Regions from separate parts of the Rhizobium gallicum bv. gallicum R602sp genome, predicted to be linked through region 2. Evidence: riboswitches for the same ligand, from Rfam matches in the RefSeq annotation. Region 2 holds a riboswitch; each other region holds the start of a gene.

Region 1 (4,223 bases), 130 kb from region 2:
GCCGGTCTTCTCGGCTAGATTTCGCCGGAGACTTCGCGGCGCCTGCGGTCGAGCTCTTCACTGTAGCGGCGAAGCGTATAGCTTTCGCTGAGCTGGCCGACGACGCGGCGTTCGATCAGATTGTTGAGCACGGCGAGTGCTTCGCTCTCCGTCTTGTCGAAGATCGCCGCCGCCTGCTTTGCGTTCATCTGCGGCTGCAGGAAGTCGTTCCGGTATCGGATGAAATCCTTCAGATCCTTGCCCTCGTCGTCGGTGTCGACCGGGCTCGCGTAGATTTCGGGAACGAGCACGATGCCGGCATATTTGTCGGAGTCATCGACGAGGATGACGCGCTGTCTCGATCCGATCGGGAAGGCCTTCTTGAAATCATCAATCGTGATGCTGACCTTCGCCGTTTTCACGTCCGAGCGCATCAGCTTGTCGACCGTCAGATTGCGGATCCAGCCGACATCATGGGCGCTGCGGATGCTTTCGCCACGAAGATGGAAACGCCATGTCGCGAAGGAGTAGCCGAACGTGTTGCGCACGACGAGCGACGAGGTGATGACGGCCGCAAGTACCAGCGCGGTGATCGGAAAGTCCCCGGTTATCTCGAGCGCCAGGAACGTCATCGTCAGCGGCCCTCCGATGACCGCAACGGCGAGCGAACTCATGCCGACCACGGCATAGATTACGGGCGTGAGTGTCGCATGGGCGAAATAGGGGGCACAATAGGCGAAAAGCTTGCCGAGCAGCGCGCCCATGAAGAGTGAGGCGAAGAAGAGGCCGCCCCTGAAGCCGGAACCGATGGAGATTGCCGATGCGAAGGATTTCAGCAGGAGAAGTCCGACCAGGACCGGGACGGCAACATCACGGCCAAGGTTCAGATGCAGCGCACCATGGCCCGCCGAAAGCACCTGCGGCGTAATCATCGCCAGAAGGCCGACGACGATGCCGCCGAGCGCCGGGCGAAGCGGCGTCGGAACCGAACTTTTGCGCGCCAGCTCCTCGATGAAGGCTACGCCCTGCATGATCAGGATGCCGACGCCGGCGCAGAAGGCGCCAAGCAACAGGGCAGGGATATAATCAGCCGGAACCACCGTGCCGAAGGCACCGACATCGATCATGAAATCGCTTCCCGCCAGCAGGCGCGCGACGAGCGTCGAGACGAGCGCGGAAACGACGACCGGCGTCAGCGACACGATCGTGTAGGTGCCGATGATCAGCTCGAATGCATAGAAGGCGCCCGTCAATGGTGCGTTGAAGGCCGCGGCGATCGCACCGGCGGCGCCGCAGCCGACAAGGACGCGCAGATCTGCACGGCGGAGCTGCAGCTTCAGTCCGAGCTTGGAGGCGATACCCGCCGCGAGCTGGACATAGCCGGCCTCGAGGCCGACGGAGGCGCCGAAGCCGTTTGAAACCAGATTCTGGACGGCGACGATGATGCTATCCGTCAGCGACAGCCGTCCGCCATGCAAAGCGTTCGCTTCGATGGGATCGACCATGGGCTTCTTGCGGGTTCGCGCGAGAATGAAAAACAGAAGGCCGAGCAGCATCCCGCCGCAGACGGGCGCCATCAGAAGCAGGAATTTGTCGTTTGTCTGCGATGAACTCAGCCGTTCGATGTCGCTGATGCCGAAGATCAAGCGATGCAGCTCGCGTGAGAGGAGGCTCATGCCGGTGACAGCCAGGCCCGACGTCACGCCGACGGCGATCCCGGCGAAGACCATGCCCATTTCACTGCGGCGGGCAAGCGCACGAAGCCGCCCGGCGTCGAGCAGGCGGTAGAGCCGGTAGAGGCGCGGGAAATTCAATTTCGTGAGCATATGCAAAGAACTAGGTGGCGGCCAACAGCGTCAAGGGCAATAGGGGCGCTTGCTCCCGAAATGTGGCGAAAGCCCGGCGCGAAATGCACCGCGAATTGGAAGCGGTTCGTCGCCGGTCTCGTTTGGGTGCTCGCAATTGACTTCGGAGGGCGGCTTGCCTAACGATGAATATTCTTACGGATGGTTTCGGGACGGCAGATGCCGTTCCGGATGAAAAGGGAATGTGAAGGGACGGACCCAAGCCGGGCGTCTTCATCACAGCCGACCCCGCGACTGTAGAGCGGTCAGGGTCTTCCGTCCGGCGTTCAGGCCAGTTCACGGCTCCTTTCGCATGTTGCGGATGAGGTGAAGTGGCTGGGGCGCCGGAAAAGCCACTGGAAATGCATTGTGATCAGCCGGGGCAGGACGCCTCTATTTCTACGAATCGTCCGCCTTTTCACGAGAATGCAGCCGGGAAGGCGAGGAAGATCCACTGGTGCGATCAGGGGCGACCTTAGATGGGTCGCCCCGGTCGGCCGACACCCGCGAGCCAGGAGACCTGCCATGCGTGCCGGGCGAAGAGCCCATTCTGGGGCATTGTTCCCCGCTGCCAGCACGGAGGTTGTCATGGCTGAACGATGGAATTCCATGCCGCATTTTGTGGCGTCTTTGCGGGACACCGCACTTTCGACTTCCCGTATTCCTGTCCTCGGGTCTAACCCGAGGATTGTCACAAGGAACCGGCCACGGCGCGTCCGCGCCGTGAATGAAACAACCATCTCCAGGGTGTCTTCCGCGCCCAAGAATGAGGGTTGGCTGCGCCATGCGTCGGTAGCGCCGTTTCTTACGCCGCAGGACTCCAGATGACTCATCCCACATGCGGCACTGCCTTCGTCCTCGGCGGCGCGCGTTCCGGCAAATCCCGTTTTGCTGAGCAGCTTGTTGCCGATAGCGGCCTTGAGCGCCACTACGTCGCGACGGGCCGGGCCTGGGACGAGGAGATGCGTCAGCGGATCGAGAGCCACAAAACCGATCGCGGCCCACAATGGACGACGCATGAGGAGCCGCTGGAGCTCGTCGCCCGTCTTTCCATTATCGACCGCGGGGGCCGGGCGATCCTCGTCGATTGTCTGACGCTCTGGGTCACCAATCTGATCATGGAGGAGCGCGATATGGCAGCGGAATTCGCAGCACTTGCGGCTTGGTTGCCGAAGGCAAGAGCGCGGCTCGTCATCGTTTCCAATGAAGTCGGCCTAGGCATCGTGCCGGAAAACCGCATGGCCCGGGATTTCCGCGACCATGCCGGACGGCTGCACCAGATGATAGCGGCGGAAGCCGCGGACGTGTATTTCATCGCGGCCGGATTGCCGCTGAAAATGAAGGGTTGAACCTATGAGCCAGCAGAAGATCCCCGCAACCGTCATCACCGGATTCCTCGGCGCCGGCAAGACGACGATGATCCGCAACCTGCTTTCCAACACAGGCGGCAAGAAGATCGCGCTGATCATCAACGAGTTCGGCGATCTCGGCGTCGATGGCGACGTATTGAAGGGCTGCGGCGCGGAAAACTGCACTGAGGACGATATCATCGAATTGACCAATGGCTGCATCTGCTGCACCGTTGCCGACGATTTCATTCCAACGATGACGAAGCTTCTCGAGCGCGCCCAGCGTCCGGATCACATCGTCATCGAAACTTCCGGCCTCGCCCTGCCGCAGCCGCTCGTTGCCGCCTTCAACTGGCCGGATATCCGCAGCGAAGTGACCGTCGATGGTGTCATCACCGTCGTCGACAGTGCGGCCGTCGCGGCCGGCCGTTTTGCCGACGATCACGATGCGGTGGATGCGCGCCGGGCAGACGACGCCTCGCTCGATCATGAAAGCCCGATCGAAGAACTCTTCGAGGACCAACTGACCTGCGCCGACCTCATCGTGCTCAACAAGACCGATCTCCTTGACGGCAAAGGGCTCAGCCGCGTGCGCCACGAAGTAGCCTCCCGCATCGCCCGCAAGCCGGCGATGATCGAGGCGAGGAACGGCGAGGTTCCGGCAAGCGTGCTGCTTGGCCTCGGCATCGGGACCGAAGAGGACATCGGCAACCGCAAGTCTCATCACGAGCTGGAGCATGAGGACGGCACGCCGCACGATCACGACGAGTTCGACAGCTTCGTGGTCGACCTTGGCCCGATCGACGATCCGGCAGGCTTCGCCGAGAAGCTTAAAGGCGTGATTGCCGAGCACGATGTTCTGCGCCTGAAGGGCTTTGCCGATGTCGCGGGCAAGCAGATGCGGTTGCAGGTCCAGGCCGTTGGCAGCCGTATCGACCAGTATTTCGACCGCGCCTGGGCGCCGGGCGAAGCGCGCGGCACACGGCTTGTGGTGATCGGATTGCACGAGATGGATCAGAACACCGTCCGCAAGGCCATCCAGGCACTCGTC
Region 2 (4,223 bases):
TCTCGAGCTTCGTAAAGTCCGCAACGACCTTCGCGTCTACGGCTGCTCGATGGACAGCATGGTCGTGATCGGCGGCGAGAATGCGCATTATTGCAGCGAGCTGCAGCAATCCGAGGCGCGCATGGTCGACAACATTCGATACCTGCAGGAGCGGCGCAACGACCTGCGTAATCAGGGCGGCGCCGATTATCGCGTGCGCCGCGAGCTGATGGCGGCGCTCGAAGACAACGGCTGCAACGACGAGCTCGACTATGCCCCGGATCTGCAGGCCTATGCGCCGGGACCAAGTCCCGAAGAACAGGCGATGCGGAGCGATACCTTCATTCCGCTTGGAGAAGGCGAACAGGGCGACTTACAATATGGCGTGCCGCGCGGTGAGCTCATGTCGCATGTCAGCACCATGTGCGTGCGCACCTGCGACGGCGGCTTCTTCCCGATCACCACGAATGCAACATCGATCGATTTCAACCGCGACGCAGCGACGTGTTCGAAAATGTGCCCTGGAATCGAGACGGAGCTTTTCTATCAAGACATCTCGAATACCGAAGCCGCAAACATGATCTCGGCCTCGACCGGTGCGCCCTACAGCGCCATGCAGAATGCCTTTGCCTACAAGAACCGCGCGCCCGGCCAAAAGTCCCCCTGTTCCTGCAATCTCTCCGCCTATTACGAGAACATGCGCAAGAATCAGGCGATCATCGACCCGCCGAGGAAAGGCTCGATTACGAATATCAAGACGAAGCCGCGATCGGGCGCCGCATCCACGCCTGCCCCGCAGCCGCAGGTGCCGGACCGCCCTTATGACCCGGCCAACAGCAAAGTCCGCCAGGTCGGTCCGCAGTTCCTCGCCGGCGATCAGGGCGCGATCGATCTCAAGAACCCCGCAACGCCCGGACCGCAGCCGCAGCAGAACTGACGCGGCGTTACTGGCTTCCCCATCGGTCGCAGAAGACCAGTTCTTCCAGCGGCAGGCGCTGTCGCCAGCCTTTCACGGCCAGTTCCGGCGCGTGGTAAAGCTGATCGACATAACCGACGCAAAGCCAGGCGACGATCTCGATCCGCTCCGGAATGCCGAGCAGTTCCCGAATATCCGCATCGTGGAAGATGCTGACCCAGCCGACCCCGATGCCTTCGGCCCGGGCGGCAAGCCACAGGTTCTGCACGGCGCAGACGGTCGAATAGACATCTGTACGCGGATTGTGGGTGCGGCCGATGACCACCGGCCCTGCCCTGTCCGGATCGCAGGTGACACAGATGCTGAGCGGTGCCTTGCGGATGCCTTCGAGCTTGAGGCTTCTGTACATATCCCGCCGCTCCTCTTCAAACATCTCGGCCGCTTCCTTGTTGGCGCGCGAAAACGCCTGCCACGCGGCCTGGCGCACCTTCGGATCGCGGATCACGATGAAATTCCACGGCTGCATGAAACCGACCGACGGCGCGGCATGGGCCGCCCCAAGCAGCCGCGACACCAGATCGTCGGGCAGAGGATCGGGCAAAAACTGGTCGCGCACGTCGCGGCGCGTTTCGATGGCTCTATAGACCGAGGCCCGGTCGTGTTCGGAGAACTCGCCGGCCGGAACCAGGGCGGGGGCGAAAGGATCGAGTTGCATCGTTAAATCCCCAACAATGCTTGAGCACCCGCAACCGCAGCGCAGGAAGCGTCAAAACCTCGCCGCCGTCCGCGCGGTTCGGTCCATCTTGCCAGGCCGGTCTTCTGACTTGGCGTCACCCGCTTTCTGCAGCCTTCCCGGCAGATGCCAGTGGCCATTGTTGCAGCAAGCGTCAGCCTCACAGCGTTGGGCACGTTCCGGTCCTTCACCGGATTCCCGATTCTCCTGCTGGATGCAGGCACCTGACAGCAGTCTCTATCTCCTGAATCGGCGCCTCGTTCAAGTCTCCGGGAAGTAACGTACATAGGCAAATTCGTCGCCATCCGGTGACCAGCAGGGTACATTGATCGTGCCCTGCCCGCCGAAGAGCTCGAACAGCGTAGTCGGGTTGCTGCCGTCCATGTCCATCAGCCGCAGCCGCACATCAAGGTCGCGCGGATGATCGAAGACCTCCGGATCGTAGGAAAGGATCAGCACCTTGTCGTTCTTCGGTGAAGGATGCGCAAACCAGTTGCCATAGTTGTCGTGCGTCACCTGCGCCAGGCCGGTTCCATCCGGATGGATGCGCCAGATCTGCATGAGACCGGTGCGGCTGGAGTTGAAGTAGATCCATTTCCCGTCAGCCGAATAATCGGGCCCGTCGTTTCGCCCCTCGCCATGCGTCAGCCGCTTTTCGGGGCCACCATCGACGGAAATCGTATAAATGTCGAAGGCGTCGTCGCGAATGCCGCAATAGGCAAGCTCCTTGCCGCTCGGCGACCAGCCGTGCCAATAGGAGGGAAGATTGTCGGTGATCAGCCGCGGCGTCCCGCCAGCCGCCGGCAAGACATAGATCGCCGACTTGCCGAATTCCGTCTTGTCGGAAATGACAATTTGTGTCCCGTCCGGCGAAATGCCGTGATCGTTATTGCACTGCGTCGCAAAATCCGTATCGACAAGCTGGAGGCCGCCGGAGCCGTCCGGCCGCAGCCGGTAGAGCAACCCGTCGCCATTCAACAGCATATAGGCGCCATCAGGCGAAAAGTTCGGCGCCTCGATCAGCTTTTCCGTCTGGACGACAATCCGGCTTTCCCCGGAGCGGATATTATAGATCTCGACCGAACTGCGCATGCATCCTCCAGGATTTTGGGTTACCGGTCGCGGAACCGGTTGGTGATCGGGTAGCGGCGATCACGCCCAAAGTTCTTCTTGGTGATCTTCACGCCCGGAGCCGACTGCCGGCGCTTGTATTCGGCGAGATAGAGCAAATGCTCGACGCGGTGGACGGTCGCCACATCATGCCCCCGCGCGAGGATCTCCTCGACAGCCATCTCCTTCTCGACGAGGCATTCGAGGATGTCGTCGAGCACCGGATAAGGCGGCAGCGAATCCTGGTCCGTCTGGTCCGGGCGAAGCTCGGCGGACGGCGCCTTGTCGATGATGTTTTGCGGGATCACCTCGCCGGACGGCCCCAGCGCGTCCGGCGGCACATGACCATTGCGCCAGCGCGACAGCGCATAGACCTGCATTTTATAGAGGTCCTTGATCGGATTGAAGCCGCCATTCATGTCGCCGTAGAGCGTCGCATATCCAACCGACATTTCCGACTTGTTGCCGGTCGTGACCACCATGGAACCGAACTTGTTGGAAATCGCCATCAGGATCGTGCCGCGCGCCCGGCTCTGCAAGTTCTCCTCGGTAATGCCGCTATCGGTTCCTTCGAACAGCGGCGAGAGCGCCGAGGCGAAGCCTTTCACCGGCTCCTCGATCGGCACGATGTCGTAGCGGCATCCGAGCGCCTTGGCACAGTCGGCCGCATCCTTCAGCGAATCGGTTGACGTGTAGCGATACGGCAGCATCACGGTTCGCACGCGCTCCTCGCCGAGAGCATCGACGGCGATCGCCGCGCAGATCGCCGAGTCGATGCCGCCGGAGAGGCCGAGGACGACATTCTTGAAGCCGTTCTTATTCACATAATCGCGGAAACCGACCAGGCAGGCGCGATAGTCGGCCTCGTCGGGCTCGGGAATACGAGACATCGGGCCTTCGCTACAGCGCCAGCCGTTTTCGCCGCGCTTCCAGGTCGTCACCGCCAGCGCGGTTTCGAACTGGCTCATCTGGAAGGCCAGCGATTTGTCGCCGTTGAAGGCGAAACTCGCACCGTCGAAGACGAGTTCGTCCTGGCCGCCGAGCTGGTTGGCGAAGATTAGGGGCAGGCCGGTTTCGATCACCTGCTTGAGCGCCACCTGATGGCGCACGTCCACCTTTCCGCGATAATAGGGTGAACCGTTCGGCACCAGCAGGATTTCGGCACCACTTTCGGCGAGTGTCTCGCAGACGCCGAGATCGTTCCAGATTTCTTCACAGATCGGCACGCCGATCCGCACGCCGCGGAAATTCACCGGCCCCGGCATCGATCCTTCGGAAAAGACGCGCTTCTCGTCGAACTCGCCGTAGTTCGGCAGGTCGATCTTGTCGCGCAGCACCAGGATCTGGCCGCCGTCGAGAACTGCAACCGAGTTATGCCGCCCCGTCTTTCCCTGCCGCGGGAAGCCGACGATGACGCCGGGACCGCCGTCAGCGGTATCGGCCGCGAGGTCCTCGACCGCCTTCTGGCAGGCCCTTAGAAAGGCC
Region 3 (4,223 bases), on a different replicon from region 2:
TGTCCCAGGGCGAGAGCGCGCCTCGATGCGGTGTTCGCCCGAGGCGGACAACATCCTTTACCGAAATGTCCGCATCGGTTGTCGCCTGCTGTTCGACCAGTGCGATACGCTGGGCAATCTCGCGACGCGCCATTGTGCTGATATTGCTCTCGCCCAGTCTGATGACGCCGCTCTTGACCTGTCGCAGCCGGCAGATGAGACGCAGCAGGCTCGACTTGCCAGAGCCATTGGGTCCGAGCAGACCAAGCGTCTTGCCCGGCGCAACATCAAGGCTGACGCCATCGATGATCATTGTGCTGCCGGCGCACCAGGCAACATTGCGCATCGATATGCTCATACCGGCCTCCTTGCCTTGTAGAGGATGAGGGCAAAGACAGGCGCGCCGAAAAGTGCCGTGACCACGCCAATTGGAAGCACCTGCTGCGGGATGATCGTGCGCGAGACGATATCGGCAAGTACCATGAAGATCGCCCCGATCAACGCAGTTGCCGGCAGTAACCGCTCGTGAGCCGGACCCACCAGAAAGCGCGCCGCATGCGGAATGACAAGACCAACGAAGCCGATCGAACCGACGATGCTGACGACGGCAGCGGTCATCACGGCCGTCAGACCAAGAAGGGTAAGACGCACGCGCCGTACCGGTACGCCGAGCGCTGCGGCAGAGTCCGTACCGAAGGCAAAGGCATCCAGCACACGTGCGTGAAGCATGCAGATCACAAAGCCGCCGCCGGCAATGGGGGTAACGAGCAAAACATCCGTCCAGCGCACGCCGCTGAGGCTCCCGAGCAACCAAAACATGATACCCCTTGCCTGCTCGGCATTGGCCGAGGTCGTGACGATATAGGAGGTCAACGCATTGAAGAGCTGCGAACCGGCAACGCCTGCCAGGAGGATCCGGTCGGCGCCGCCGCCTGCGCCTGCGGCCAAAAGCGAGACGAGACCGAAGGCTGCCACCGCGCCGAAAAAAGCGCCGGTAGAAAGCGTCAGCACACCGGACCCGATGCCGAGGATCATGATGGCGACCGCGCCGGTCGAGGCGCCCGCCGAAATGCCAAGCACATAAGGTTCGGCAAGCGGATTGCGAAGCAGGGCCTGCAGCATGGCGCCCGTCATCGCAAGAGCCGCGCCGGAACTTGCAGAGACCAGGGCGCGGCTCAGTCGATAGTCCCAGATGATACCCTCATGGATCGGCTTGATTGCGAAGGAGGTGCCGAACATTCGGTTGGCAATAGCTTCCGCAATCGTCCGCAGCGGTATGACGATTTCGCCGATCGATACGGCGAGGCCTATTGCCAAGGTCAGTCCAGCCATTGAAAGTAGGGACAAGCCGGCAAAGCCGCCCCATCCGTTGCGTTGCCCGGCGTCTTTGCTCACTTCGCCAGCCCAAACTGCCGTATGGCTACTGCAAGCGTCTCGATGCCGTCGACAAGGCGGATCGATGGGCTCATTGCCTGCGAGTCCATGACGACCACCTGCTTCTTTTCCACAGCGCTGATCCTGCTTGCCACAGGATCGCTGTTCAAAAAGGTAAGCTTGATGGCCGGATCGTCGGCAGCGTAGCGGCGACGATCCATCCCGGCGATGACGATGATTGCAGGATTGAGGCCGGCGACCGTTTCCCAGCCGACCAACGGCCATTCCTCGTTCGTGGCAATCACGTTCTTTGCCCCAAGGGCTCGCATGATATAGGCGGGCGCGCCGTTGCGGCCGGCCATGAAGGCTTCCCCGTCGACTTCCTTGCTGGAGAACCAGAATACGACCGGGATATCCTTTACCCTTGTCTCGGCAACGGATGCGATCGCCTTATCCTCACGCTCCTTCAGCCTTGCGACCAATGCCTCGCCGCGGTCCTGAACGTTAAAGATCGCGGCAAGTTCGGCGATCTCCTGATAGATGACCTCGGTCTTCAGCATTTCCTTGCGCACACCATCACCACCCGTCGTATTGTCCTTGGCGGCGCAATCGGCCGGAGCGACATAGGTGTTGATGCCAAGCTTCGAAAACTGATCGTAGGTTCCAACCGAGCCACTCGGGCCGACATGCCACTCGAACTCGGCAGCAACCAGGTCGGGGCCGGTTCCGACCACCGCCTCGAAGCTCGGATCATTGTCGGCGAGCCGCTTGATCTTGCTGTTTTCCGCATCGAATTGTTTGAGCACTGGGCTGAACCAGACCGCCGTGCCCGTGATGCGATCCGCAAGGCCGAGCGACAGCAGGATTTCCGTCATCGCCTGGCCGATCGAAACCACCTTGCCCGGCGCCCTATCGAAGGTGATGGATCGGCCGCAATTGGCAATTGTCAGGGGGTAGGTGGTCGATGCGGCAAAAGCAGGTGCAGAAATCGCAAAGGTTGCCAATACCGCGAAGGCAAGGCGCAGAATGAACGGCCGACGTTTTGGATCGGATGACATGGAAACACTCACAGGGAGTTGAGGATGCGTCGGCGCGGCGGCCTGATCGCTCCGATTTTGATGGAAAACGCTTAGGGTGGTCACCGGCCATACGGGCGGGCGCGCCGCCCGGCACGACTGGCTTTTTACCTGCAGCGGCTATGGTTTATTGAAAAGGGCGATCCGTTCCGCCTCACGCGGAAGGGGTCTGCGCCGATTAGGGGCGTCAAAAGAAATCATCTCGTCTCCTGTTCCGGGCAACCCCGCCCGTTCAATTGATCTCTCTTTGACGGCAGGTCTCCTGGCTCGCGGATATGCACCGGACCATCTGCCTTCCCATGAGAACGAGCTCACAGTGGCATGGCGCGTGGCGCCACGAGGATGATCGGCAATCCGCTTACAGTTGCGGGGGCAGCCACGGTCTTGGTCCCTTTTGGGTCTTCCGCACCGTGTTCCCTATTAATCCTCTCGGAGTCTACGTCGGGGAACCGTCGCGCCCAGTTATGCCGAGCGCAACAGTCACGTCAAGCCGTAGATACAAGGGCGATCAATGGACAGCGCCTGATCCCCCGACGGCGACGATGCCGAAAGGCAGTCCCTGAACCGGGATGGTCCGAACCTCTTTCATGGTCTCAATATCGATCATCCGCACAACGCTATGGCGAGGATCGGTTATGGCGATCTGATCGCCTGCAACTGCGAGCCGGGGGCGCGGATCGCGCCAGTGACCATCCTTGCTGTAAGGCTCGGTGACCCTTGCCGACGTCGTGATTTGACCGCTTAGAACGTCGACAAGATGCAATTGCCCGTCTTCGGTCAGTACATAGGCATTCTTGACCCGCGTAGGATCGAGCGCGAAATCGATCCGGCGGGTCGGCAGATCGACCAAGCGATACGGTTCGGTGCCGTCTGGGTCGATCAGGGCAATCTTGTCCTCGCCGTAGTTGCCCAGGAAAAATTGCATCACCTTACTGCCGAGCAAGGTCGTCACTTTTCCCTTCGGCAGCCTGTCGCCATATTCCAGCATTTTAAGTTGCACGGTCTGCTCCTTGCCAGGACGCGCAATCAGGACGCCTTCCTCGCAACCGAAGGCACCGAGCTTTGCCGAGAAGGCTTCTCCGTGCAGCGCCGTGCAGGGTGTGACATCGCCGACCTGTCTTCCGTTTGTGTTTAGAACACGTAGGCCCAGACGTGGCGGCAGCTCATCCGGTTTGGTTTCCGTTTTGGTATCGGGAACCGAGACCAGCATATTCTGCCCCATGGGCACGGCGACACCATGGTGCGGTGCCGTCGCATCTATGAGCTTTTCGGATGCTGCGCCTTCCAGAAGATCTTCTTCGGAAACGAGCTTGGCTTTGCCTTCCCGATCGTAAAACAACACCACGTCGTCGCCGTGCACGACGGCGTGGACCGGCCGCTGCCCGTCGAGAGTGGCTTGCAGCAGCAAAGGTGCGGATGTTTCCAGATCGCGATGCTCGCCATGGTCGGAAAGCGTCACGCCGGTTTTGATCACCTGGACGGTATTGGCTTCTGATTGGACGGCAAAAACTGTTTGGCCGGAATGACTGGCGGCCAGCGCCGCATAACCCTTCAGCTCAAACTCACCGATCTGCTCACCGGTCTTGACATCGAATGAACGAGCGATGGGTGCCGTGTGGTCGGCGATGAACAGGCGCCATGTCTGCTTTTCCTCTTCAGCGGAGGCCGGGTTCACCGAGAGGCTTGCTGCAAAGGCCCCGGCGATCGTCAATCTAGGTAACATCGGAAATCCCTTCTTGATATGTAATAACATTACCATCTCTAGCGAAGTTTCAGAAACATGTCCAGGCCGTC

Evidence for each region. Region 2 has a riboswitch for cobalamin ahead of bluB (5,6-dimethylbenzimidazole synthase). Riboswitches for the same ligand answer to the same signal wherever they lie in the genome.
Region 1: another riboswitch for cobalamin. It lies ahead of cobU (bifunctional adenosylcobinamide kinase/adenosylcobinamide-phosphate guanylyltransferase); the one in region 2 lies ahead of bluB (5,6-dimethylbenzimidazole synthase).
Region 3: another riboswitch for cobalamin. It lies ahead of RGR602_RS38760 (ABC transporter substrate-binding protein); the one in region 2 lies ahead of bluB (5,6-dimethylbenzimidazole synthase).

The regions. Positions count from the first base shown of each region.
Region 1 is NZ_CP006877.1:2,247,061-2,251,283, reverse strand. It holds gene RGR602_RS11235 (cobyric acid synthase) at 1-18, shown strand, start outside; gene RGR602_RS11230 (chloride channel protein) at 15-1,805, opposite strand; cobalamin riboswitch at 1,970-2,365, shown strand; gene cobU (bifunctional adenosylcobinamide kinase/adenosylcobinamide-phosphate guanylyltransferase) at 2,648-3,172, shown strand; gene cobW (cobalamin biosynthesis protein CobW) at 3,177-4,223, shown strand, end outside.
Region 2 is NZ_CP006877.1:2,114,126-2,118,348, forward strand. It holds gene RGR602_RS10560 (DUF2865 domain-containing protein) at 1-916, shown strand, start outside; gene bluB (5,6-dimethylbenzimidazole synthase) at 924-1,610, opposite strand; cobalamin riboswitch at 1,688-1,871, opposite strand; gene RGR602_RS10570 (TolB family protein) at 1,890-2,720, opposite strand; gene RGR602_RS10575 (NAD+ synthase) at 2,741-4,223, opposite strand, start outside.
Region 3 is NZ_CP006880.1:1,195-5,417, forward strand. It holds gene RGR602_RS23400 (ABC transporter ATP-binding protein) at 1-337, opposite strand, end outside; gene RGR602_RS23405 (FecCD family ABC transporter permease) at 334-1,311, opposite strand; gene RGR602_RS38760 (ABC transporter substrate-binding protein) at 1,371-2,411, opposite strand; cobalamin riboswitch at 2,665-2,898, opposite strand; gene RGR602_RS23415 (metallochaperone AztD) at 2,938-4,152, opposite strand.